DNA from 3 places in the Streptomyces sp. NPDC005576 genome. Region 3 is predicted to be linked to each of the others. Evidence: riboswitches for the same ligand, from Rfam matches in the RefSeq annotation. Region 3 holds a riboswitch; each other region holds the start of a gene.

What was found. A riboswitch is a leader RNA that binds a small molecule or an ion and turns the genes downstream of it on or off. The one in region 3 is predicted to bind cyclic di-AMP.
Positions count from the first base shown of each region.
Region 1: another riboswitch for cyclic di-AMP. It lies ahead of ACFYPN_RS16720 (C40 family peptidase); the one in region 3 lies ahead of ACFYPN_RS24850 (LysM peptidoglycan-binding domain-containing M23 family metallopeptidase).
Region 2: another riboswitch for cyclic di-AMP. It lies ahead of ACFYPN_RS06680 (M23 family metallopeptidase); the one in region 3 lies ahead of ACFYPN_RS24850 (LysM peptidoglycan-binding domain-containing M23 family metallopeptidase).

Region 1 covers NZ_JBIAJC010000008.1:241,883-245,065, reverse strand. The annotation lists gene ACFYPN_RS16730 (DinB family protein) at 1-132, opposite strand, end outside; gene ACFYPN_RS16725 (hypothetical protein) at 234-578, opposite strand; cyclic di-AMP (ydaO/yuaA leader) riboswitch at 1,056-1,239, shown strand; gene ACFYPN_RS16720 (C40 family peptidase) at 1,243-1,713, shown strand; gene ACFYPN_RS16715 (ATP-binding protein) at 1,827-2,258, opposite strand; gene ACFYPN_RS16710 (helix-turn-helix transcriptional regulator) at 2,462-3,183, shown strand, end outside.
Region 2 covers NZ_JBIAJC010000003.1:109,687-112,869, reverse strand. The annotation lists gene ACFYPN_RS06685 (GntR family transcriptional regulator) at 1-202, opposite strand, end outside; gene ACFYPN_RS06680 (M23 family metallopeptidase) at 541-1,305, opposite strand; cyclic di-AMP (ydaO/yuaA leader) riboswitch at 1,318-1,486, opposite strand; gene ACFYPN_RS06675 (pitrilysin family protein) at 1,704-3,086, opposite strand; gene ACFYPN_RS06670 (pitrilysin family protein) at 3,113-3,183, opposite strand, start outside.
Region 3 covers NZ_JBIAJC010000014.1:128,163-131,345, forward strand. The annotation lists gene ACFYPN_RS24845 (SGNH/GDSL hydrolase family protein) at 1-512, opposite strand, end outside; gene ACFYPN_RS24850 (LysM peptidoglycan-binding domain-containing M23 family metallopeptidase) at 687-1,598, opposite strand; cyclic di-AMP (ydaO/yuaA leader) riboswitch at 1,603-1,758, opposite strand; gene ACFYPN_RS24855 (tyrosine-protein phosphatase) at 2,187-2,990, shown strand; gene ACFYPN_RS24860 (DUF6126 family protein) at 3,093-3,183, opposite strand, start outside.

The DNA.
Region 1 (3,183 bases), on a different contig from region 3:
CGGCTCCGGGACGCCGGCCGCCTTCGCGAGGACGGACTCGCGCAGGTAGTCCAGGAAGGTCAGCAGGGTGGTCTGCTCGTCGGCGTTCAGGCCGGGGGGCCGGAGATCGGGGCGGGGCTCGACAGTCGTCATGGCGGAACCGTAGATGATCGATTCAAGCCGTCGATGGTCGTATGCAGTCAGCGATCGCATGACGGGTTGCCCGGTGTGCTCGTTGTGCCAGATGGCGGCGGTCAGTCCACCACCCACACGCCGTCGGTCCACCGCGCGGTGTCCGTGGCCAACTCGCTCAAGACGTGCGGGATGAGGTCGGCCGCCTTGCGCAGTTTCTTGTTGCAGCCGGGCTGCTTCGACAGGGAACAGGTGCCGCAGGTGGGCCCAGGCATCCGCAGCCACCGGGCTTCGGAGGTGTTGCCGAGCATCGCCTGCATCATCGACAGCGTCACCAGTTCGGCATCGCTGAGCCGCGGCGCTATGCCGACTACCGGCCGCCAGGGGGCGAGCTGCGGCGAACCCTCCAGCAGGTCGTCGGTCCTGACGTGGAGTGCGGCCGCGAGGGAGTCCATGTCTGGCGTCACAACCTGACTGTGGACTCCCTCGTCTCATGGGCGCAGCCAACCCTTGGAATCGATCATCTGGGGCGTCTCGATCCGTTCCGGGCCATTCCTGGCGGTTCCGGGCAGATCCCGTGGGGGTGACGCTCCATGGGGTCGAGGGGCGTGCCGGACCGTAGGGGGTCTCCCTTTCCCGCGACACGCCGTAATGAATATCCGATTTTCCGCCTGTTCGGCGCAGGGAATCAGCCCGCCAATCACCTCTCCCGATTTGCACTCCCTCACGTTCTCCTCATGCGCGAACTGCCTTACTGCGAAAGCCCGGCGGAGCCACGCGGGGTACGCGCCCCCGGCCGCGCCGGACGCTCCCCCACACTCCCGGCGCAACGGGGGCCGACCGTCCTGGCTGCCACTGTCACCTCGAAAATTCCGCACGACGTGGGTCAAGATCCGTGGGACGACAAGCCCCCGCCACCCTGACGGGGCGGTCCGCGCGGACGCCGAGTCCTGCCGCCGAGCGGATGACGGGTCGACAGGAGTGGATCGGCAGGAGTGGAGGACCCGAGCACTACGGGTCGACCGGGCAACCGGCCGTCCCTCGGGGTGAAGCCGCAACGCGCGGCCGGGCAACTTCGCCAGCCCGAACCCGACAGGTCATCCTTCACAGGCGGCTGACGAAGGGTTGCGCATGACCGCGCAGGTTCATGTCCCGTCTCTGCTCACCCGGGCCGGTACGGCCTCGGTCCTCGCTCTGGCCCTCAGCTCGACCATGCTGGCCCCCGGCCTGGTCTCCGACGCCGAGGCGGCCACCCACGCGACGAAGGCGCTCCGGGTCGCCGCGTCGAAGAAGGGCTCCCCCTACCAGTGGGGTGCCATCGGTCCCCGCCGGTTCGACTGCTCCGGGCTGACCCTCTACTCGTTCAAGCGCGTCGGCAAGAAACTGCCCCGCACGGCGCAGCAGCAGTACAACAAGACGCGCCACATCACTTCCTCGCAGCGCAGGAAAGGTGACCTGGTCTTCTTCCACAGCGGTCGAAGCGTCTACCACGTGGGCATCTACGCCGGCAACGGCAAGATCTGGCACTCCCCCAAGACCGGGTCCGTGGTCCGGCTGGAGCGGATCTGGACGAAGCGGGTCTGGTACGGGCGGGTGCGCTGACGAGCGCCGGACCCCCGGGCGGCCGGTGAGCGGCGGCCGGTGAGCGGCGGCCGGTCCGGAAGCGGCCGTCCGCGCCGGTACGCGCGGGCGCCGCTTCCGGACCGGCCGCGCCCTCAGCCCCGCACCGGAACGGACCAGGGCAGTGCGACCCATACGGTCTTGCCGCCCTCGGCGGTCGGCGCCACACCGAACCGCCCGCCGGACTCCTTGGCCAGGGCCCGGATGATCGCCAGACCACGCCCGTTGTCCTGCTGCACGGCCGCGGGGAGTCGTCTGGGCCACCTGGGGTGGCTGTCGGTCACCTCCAGCCGCACTTCCTCGTCGCGGTCGAGCACCAGCCGCACCGTGAACGCGGGTGACTGGCCGCGCGTGTGCAGGACCGCGTTGGTGGCGAGTTCCGAGACGATCAGGAGGATCGTCCCGGCGTCGTCCGTGTCGTCGTGCATGCCCCACTCCGCGAGCACGCGGGCCACGTGTCTGCGGGCCGCGGACACCGACACCGGATCGCTCGGCAGGGTGACATGTGCTTCCTGATGGTCTGCCATGGCGACGCCGTCCCTTTCCGCCCGGGCGACCCCTATCGGCCCGGATTGTGCCTGGCGCCAGAGTGCCACCGCCTGAGCCCGTGCAGGCACGATCTGCCGAGATATGCATATATCTATCGCTCAATGCGGTGAACTCCGGCTCGGCGGGGCTCGAACATTCGGCACACTTGCCTTCCAGGCCGACCGGCGGAAGGAGACCGGCAATGGGTAACGGCCCCGTCGTACGCCGTCGCAAACTCGGTGAGGAGCTGCGGAGTCTGCGCCACTCGTCGGGACTCACGAGTCAGCAGGCGGCATCGATGCTCGGCTGGCACCAGTCGAAGGTGAGCAGGATCGAGACGGGTGCGAGCGGTGTGTCCCCGGCCGACGTCGGCCGTCTGCTCGACGCGTACGCCGTCGCCGACCCCGAACTCCGCACCCTGCTCTCGGCGCTGGCAGGATCGGCTGACGGTCGCGACACGGGCTGGTGGCACGCGTACCGGGCGGTCATCCCGCCGCAGTACCGCGATTTCATCGCCCTGGAGGCACAGGCCGAGACGGCCAGGACCCTGGAGACCTCGGTGGTTCCCGGCTTGCTCCAGACCGCCGATTACGCGCGGTCGGTCACCGAGTCGGCGCTGGACGGGATACCGGAGGCGCACCTGGACGCCCTGGTCGAAGTGCGGCTCGCCCGTCAGTCGGTGCTGCGGTGCGACGCCCCGCTCCGGCTCACCGCCGTGCTCGACGAGGCGGTGCTGCGGCGCGAGGTCGGCGGCCGGCGCGTGATGCGGGCCCAGCTCGACCACCTCGTGAGCATGACGGAACTCCCGCACGTGCGGATCCAGTTGGTCCCGTTCAGCGCCGGAGGATACGTCGGCCTGACCGGTCCGTTCGTCATTTTCTCTTTTCCGACAACTTCTGCACTGGATGTGGTCGTACTCGACCA
Region 2 (3,183 bases), on a different contig from region 3:
CGGCGACGCAGGCGCCGGCGTGCCTGCGGGTGACCACGAACCCCTCGGACTCCAGGGTCCGCAGCGCTTCGCGCACCGGCACGCGTGAGACGCCGTAGCGCCGCGCCAGGAGTTCCTCGGTGAGGCGACTGCCGCGTTCGTAGACGCCCGAGACGATGTCCTCACGGATTGCCGTGCATACCGAGTGCGCGGGAATGCGCATGTCCGAACCTCCGCCTTAATCCCCGCGAAACGCGGCCGATCGAAGCCTGCACCGTGACTCTATTGCAATCTGCGTGAATTTCCGATGGCGTACCGGAATTCGCACATATCTTTTGCCTGCGGTGTCTGCCTGCGGGAGGGGTTTCGGGTGATATGCCGAAGCCGCGATATGCCGGAGCCCCGGCGCGGGGCCGGGGCTCGGGGGCGATCGGCACGGGTCCGGGCCGGCCTCCATCGGTCGTCGGTCAGGGGTGTCCGGCGGCGGTCGCGCCGGACGGCGGGCGACCCGGGCGGGGTCGGGCGCCGTGGGCCCCGGCAGCGGCGGGTGGGGCCGCGGGGTCAGGCGGTGAGGCCGTGGGCCCGCAGATACGCCACGGGGTCCATGTCGGAGCCGTACTCCGGTCCGGTGCGTGCCTCGAAGTGCAGGTGCGGGCCGGTCGCGTTGCCGGTGGCGCCGGAGAGGCCGATCCGCTCCCCGGAGGAGACGCTCTGGCCGGCGAGGACACCGATCGAGGAGAGGTGGCCGTACTGGGTGTACGTGCCGTCGGTCATCCGCAGCACGATGTTGTTGCCGTACGCGCCGCCCCAGCCGGCCTCGACGACCGTGCCCGCGCCCACGGCGAGGACGGGGGTCCCGGTGGCGGCGTGGAAGTCGACGCCGGAGTGGCTGCCGGAGGACCAGAGGGAGCCGCTCGACTGGTAGCCGGTGCTGATGTAGGAGCCCGCGATGGGCAGGTGGAAGGAGTTCAGCCGGACGCGCTCGGCGGCGCGCGCGGCGCGGGCCTTCGCCTCACGGGCTTCCCTGACCCGTACGGCGGCCTCGGCCCTGGCCTTGGCTTCCGCCTTCGCCCTGACTTCCGCCCCGCGCTGCTGGGCCTCCGCCTGGTCGGCTATCCGGTCCGCGATGGAGTCGCCGAGCGTGACGGCCCCGATGAGGCCGGTCGAACCGGGTGACGGGGTGGTGGGGCCGACGGCGAGTGCCGGGGAAGCCATCGAGCCGACGACGCCGGTCGCGGCGAGGGCGCAGGCACCGGCGAACCGGGCGGTGGTACGCGTCAGACGGCCCGGGGCACGATGGGTCCCGGTGGCACGGGTGAACGCCATGGAGGAGCGGATCCTTTCCTTCCTTCTCGCCTACCGGGTTAGCTGACGGGTTCGGAGCAGGAAGGTCTCCTACGGGCGTTCGCGTCTCTCACGAGACGCGGGTGCCCGATTCACCCCAGGGACTTCACGGGTCCCCGGCTCCCCAGGCTCGCGCCTGACGGGGACTCGGCGATGACTGTCCGGCACCGCGAGTGCGGTACACAGTCGACGGACAGCCGGACCGACGCTAGGCCGCGGCGCTTTCGATCACCAAACGGACAGCGGGTTTTGTAGCACATCCCACAGGGCAGACGGGCATGCTCCCGGCAAAGGGGACAAACAGCGCGACCCCGGCGAGAGATCTCCCGCCGGGGTCGCGCTGCCGGGGCGTACCCGGTCGTCGTGCGAAGGACGGCCGGTCAGCCGTTCACGACCGTCACCTCGCCGATGCCCAGCGCGCGGACGGGCTCGGCGATCTGCGACGCGTCGCCCACCAGGACCGTCACCAGCCGGTCCACCGGGAAGGCGTTGACCACCGCGGCGGTCGCCTCGACCGTGCCGGTCTCGGCGAGTCGTGCGTACAGGTGGGCCTGGAAGTCGTCGGGCAACTGCTGCTCGACCTGGTCGGCGAGGGTCGCCGCGACCGAGGCCGCCGTCTCGAACTTGAGCGGGGCGACCCCCACGAGGTTCTGGACGGCGGTCTCGCGCTCGGCGTCCGTCAGCCCGTCCGCCGCGAGGGTCCGCAGGACCTTCCAGAGGTCGTCGAGCGCGGGGCCCGTCGACTCGGTGTCCACCGAGCCGCTGATGGCCAGCATCGCCGCACCGGCCGGCCCGGAGTCCGGGCCGCCGGCGGTGGAGCGGAGCACCTGGGCGAAGGCGCGTACGCCGTAGGTGTAGCCCTTCTCCTCGCGCAGCACCCGGTCGAGCCGCGAGGTGAGCGTGCCACCCAGGCAGTACGTACCGAGGACTTGGGCGGGCCAGACACTGTCGTGCCGGTCCGCGCCGATGCGGCCGATGAGCAGCTGCGTCTGCACGGCTCCGGGGCGGTTGACGATGACCACGCGGCCGGTGTCGTCCGCGGTGATCGGCGCCACCGGGCGGGGGGTGCCGGCGTTGCCCGACCAGTCGCCGAGGGTGTCGGCGAGGAGGGCGTCCAGGTCGATGCCGGTGAGGTCGCCGACGACGACCGCGACCGCCGTGGCGGGGCGGACGTGGGCGTCGTAGAAGGCGCGGACGGCGGCGGCGTCGATCCGCCGCACGGTGTCCTCGGTGCCCAGACGCGGGCGCGACATCCGGGCGGTGGCCGGGAACAGCTCCTTGGAGAGCTGCTTGGCCGCGCGGCGCGCGGGGTTGGCCTGCTCGTGCGGGATCTCGTCCAGGCGGTTGCCCACCAGGCGCTCGATCTCGCTGTCGGCGAAGGCGGGGGCCCGCAGCGCCTCGGCGACCAGGCCGAGCGCCTTGGCCAGCCGGGAGGCGGGCACCTCCAGCGAGACCCGGACGCCGGGGTGGTCGGCGTGCGCGTCGAGGGTGGCGCCGCAGCGCTCCAGCTCGGCGGCGAACTCCTCGGCGCTGTGCTTGTCGGTTCCCTCCGAGAGGGCGCGCGCCATGATGGTGGCGACGCCGTCCAGTCCCTCGGGTTCGGCGTCGAGCGGCGCTTCGAGGTGGATCTCGACCGCGACGACCTGCTGGCCGGGGCGGTGGCTGCGGAGCACGGTCAGCCCGTTGGGCAGGGTGCCGCGTTCGGGCGCGGGGAAGGCCCAGGGACGGGCGGTTCCCGGGGTGGGCTGCGGGTGGAAGTCCATGGCTACTCCAGTCACGGCGGCGTCGCTCACTTGCCGTCCTCCTCGTCGGCGTCGGTCTCCGCGCCGTCCTCGGCAGCGGTCCCGTCGTCCGGCTCGG
Region 3 (3,183 bases):
CGGTCCGCGATGGCCCGCAGGTGGACGTTGTAGGTGGCGATCTTGCCGCGCATGTGGCGCAGCACCGGCACGCCGCGGGTGTCGAAGCCGGTGGTGACCATGACGGTGCCGACCGCGTCGGTGAGTTCGGCGACCGCGCGCTCGAAGCGTTCGGCCAGGTCGTCGGGGTCCGTGCCGGGCCGGATGACGTCGTTGCCCCCGGCACAGAAGCTCACCAGGTCCGGGGCGAGCTTCTTGGCGCGGGGTACCTGCTCCTCGACGATCTGGTCGAGGAGTCGTCCGCGTACCGCGAGATTGGCGTACCGGAATTCTCCGTGCGGGGAATCGGAGTTCGTCGCCCCGTCGAGGACGGGAAGCTGATCCGCGAGGAGAACCGCGAAACGGTCCGCCCAGCCGACATAAGTCCCGTCGGGTCCGGGGTCTCCCACTCCTTCGGTGAAACTGTCGCCGATCGCCGCGTACGACCCGATGATGTCTGTCTTCTGGATTCTCGAACCGTCTGCCACGACCACATATCCTGCCTCTTCCCATGTGACCTGTGCGACCGTAAGAGGGGGTTGACGTGGGGTGAGATAGACCACCCGGTCAGTTTTTGGTAAAGCCGGAATAAGTAGAGGGGCGGCACGCTTGCGCGTACCGCCCCTCCAAGCCCTGACGGATCGTGACGACCGTCAAGCGGAGTTGTCTCAGATGGAGACGCCGTGGAGACGCAGGTAGGCGATCGGGTCCACGTCCGAGCCGTAGCTCGGGGTGGTGCGGATCTCGAAGTGGAGGTGCGGGCCGGTGACGTTGCCGGTGGCACCCGAGAGGCCGATCCGCTGGCCGCCGGTGACGGTCTGGCCGGCCTGGACCATCAGCTGCGACTGGTGCGCGTACTGGGAGTACATGCCGTCGGCGTGCTTGATGATGACCTCGTTGCCGTAGGCGCCGTCGTAGCCGGCGGAGACGACGGTGCCGGGGCCGACGGCGCGGATGACGGTGCCGGTGGCGGCGCTGAAGTCGGAGCCGGTGTGGTAACCGCTGGACCACATGGAGCCGGAGGCGTGGTACTGGGTCGTGACGGTCGCGTTGGCCACCGGGGTGGTCCAGCCGGAGCTGTTGCTGTCAGCGGCATTGGTGGCGGTCGCGGCGGACTCCGTCGCGGTCGCCGGGGCGGTCTTCGTTCCGGTCGTGGCCGCCGTCTTCGCCTCGGTCTTGACCTCGGTCTTCGTCTCGGCCTTCGCGGAGGAGGCGGCCGAGGAGGACGCCGTGGACGCCGAGCCGGACGCCTGGGCGCCGAGCGTCAGCTTCATGCCCGGGAGGATCAGGCTCGGGTTGCCGCCGACGACCTCGCGGTTGTCCTGGTAGAGCTTCTCCCAGCCACCCTTGATCTTGTGCTGGGCGGCGATCTTCGCCAGGTAGTCGCCCGGGACGACCTTGTAGGTCTGGGCGGACTGCTGGGCGGACTGGGCAGCGGCGGGGGCCGACTGCTCAGCGGCGTGGGCGCCCGTGGCTCCGAGGAGCGGCAGGGCGAGAACGGCGCCGCCGGCTCCTACGGCGAGGACGCCGCGAGCGATCGGGCCGGACTTCTTACGACGGTGCTTACCCGGGATGGGCATGGTGAATTCCTCTCCGGCGCCTACGAGGTGAGCTGTCGGGTTCGGGCTGGAGATGCCCGGTCGCATGGAAACGCGACTTCACCCCGAGCCGTCCGGAACAACTCCGGTCGGCGGCTTACCTGGGTCCCCCGCTCCTGCCACGCATCAGTGAGTGCGAATTCCGGACGGCGGCAGGATTAGGCGGTCCGTCCGGAGTGATGGTGAACGTAATCGAGCCGGGCCGGACGGAACAAGCCATCGCAAGCGGAACGGAATCCCCGTGGCGATATCGGCCCGCTTTACCGGTCACCCTCCGTGGATTATGGATCTTGGCATTCCGCACGGCGGAAGGACCGCCCTCCGGCGACTCGGCCACGCAGGGTCACGGATATGATCCCGCTCACCAGATCACCCACCATTTCCCCCATAAACGGATGATGTTGGCTAAATTCAATACATTACGGACATGTCGCGCAGGTCACTGATGACGGTTCCTCAGCGACCGAGGAGCCGCCCGCGGCACTTCGGGTCCGAGGAGCGATGTCGTAGGGTCGCGACGAGCCGACGTCGGCGAGCAGCGCCGGCGCCCAGAAGCACCGAGGAGCCGCTGTGACGCAGGTGCCGCAGTTCTCGCCGGCCGAGCCCGAGCTGAGCGGGGTCCGTAACTTCCGGGACGTGGGCGGACTGCCCACCACCGACGGACGACGGGTACGGCACGGGAGGCTGTTCCGCAGCGGTCACCTCGCCGCCGCCACCGCTGAGGACGCCGTCTTCCTCGGCCGGCTCGGCCTTCACACGGTCTTCGACTTCCGCAATGCGGCCGACCAGAAGCTCGACGGCTTCGACGTGGAGCTGCCGGGTGTGCGCAACGTCCGCATCCCGCTCTCGGACCCCGCCGACGGGGCGGGTTTCTGGCGTCTGGTGCGGGAGGGCGACCTCGCTCAACTGCGCTCGCTGCTCGCCGACGGCAAGGGCAGGGCGCGCATGCTCGCGTCGTACCGCTCGATCATCACCGACCGCACGGCCGAGCACAGCCGGGTACTGCACGCGCTGGCGGAGGACAGCGTGCCGGCGCTGATGCACTGCGCGGCGGGCAAGGACCGGGCGGGTCTGACGATGGCGGTGACCCTGCTGGCGGTCGGGGTGGAGCGCGAGGCCATCGCGGCGGACTACCTCAAGTCCAACGACGCCCACCGCCGGTACCGGCTGCGGCGCGGCGACAGCGCGGACCCCGCGGTCTCCGCCGAGGTGCTGAGCCTGCTCAACCCGCTCTTCGGCGCGCACATCGACTACCTGGACGCCGCCTTCGCCACCATCGAGGAGGAGTGGAGCACCTCGGAGCGCTACTTCGCCGAGGGGCTGGGACTGTCCGGGGAGGTCCGGGAGCGACTGCGCGAGAGGCTGCTGGACTGAGTCCGTGCGTCCGGATCGGGCTGGATCGGGCTGGGGCGGGGAGCCCCGCAGCGGCGAGTCGGGACCGTCGCCGTGGGGCCGCCCCGGCGTGAGCGGGACCCGCTACCGGTTGCCGCCGGCGACGGCGAACAGGATGTAGAGGAAGGCCGCGACGACGTGCCCGGCCACCAGGTAGGCGACGAGCCGGATGACC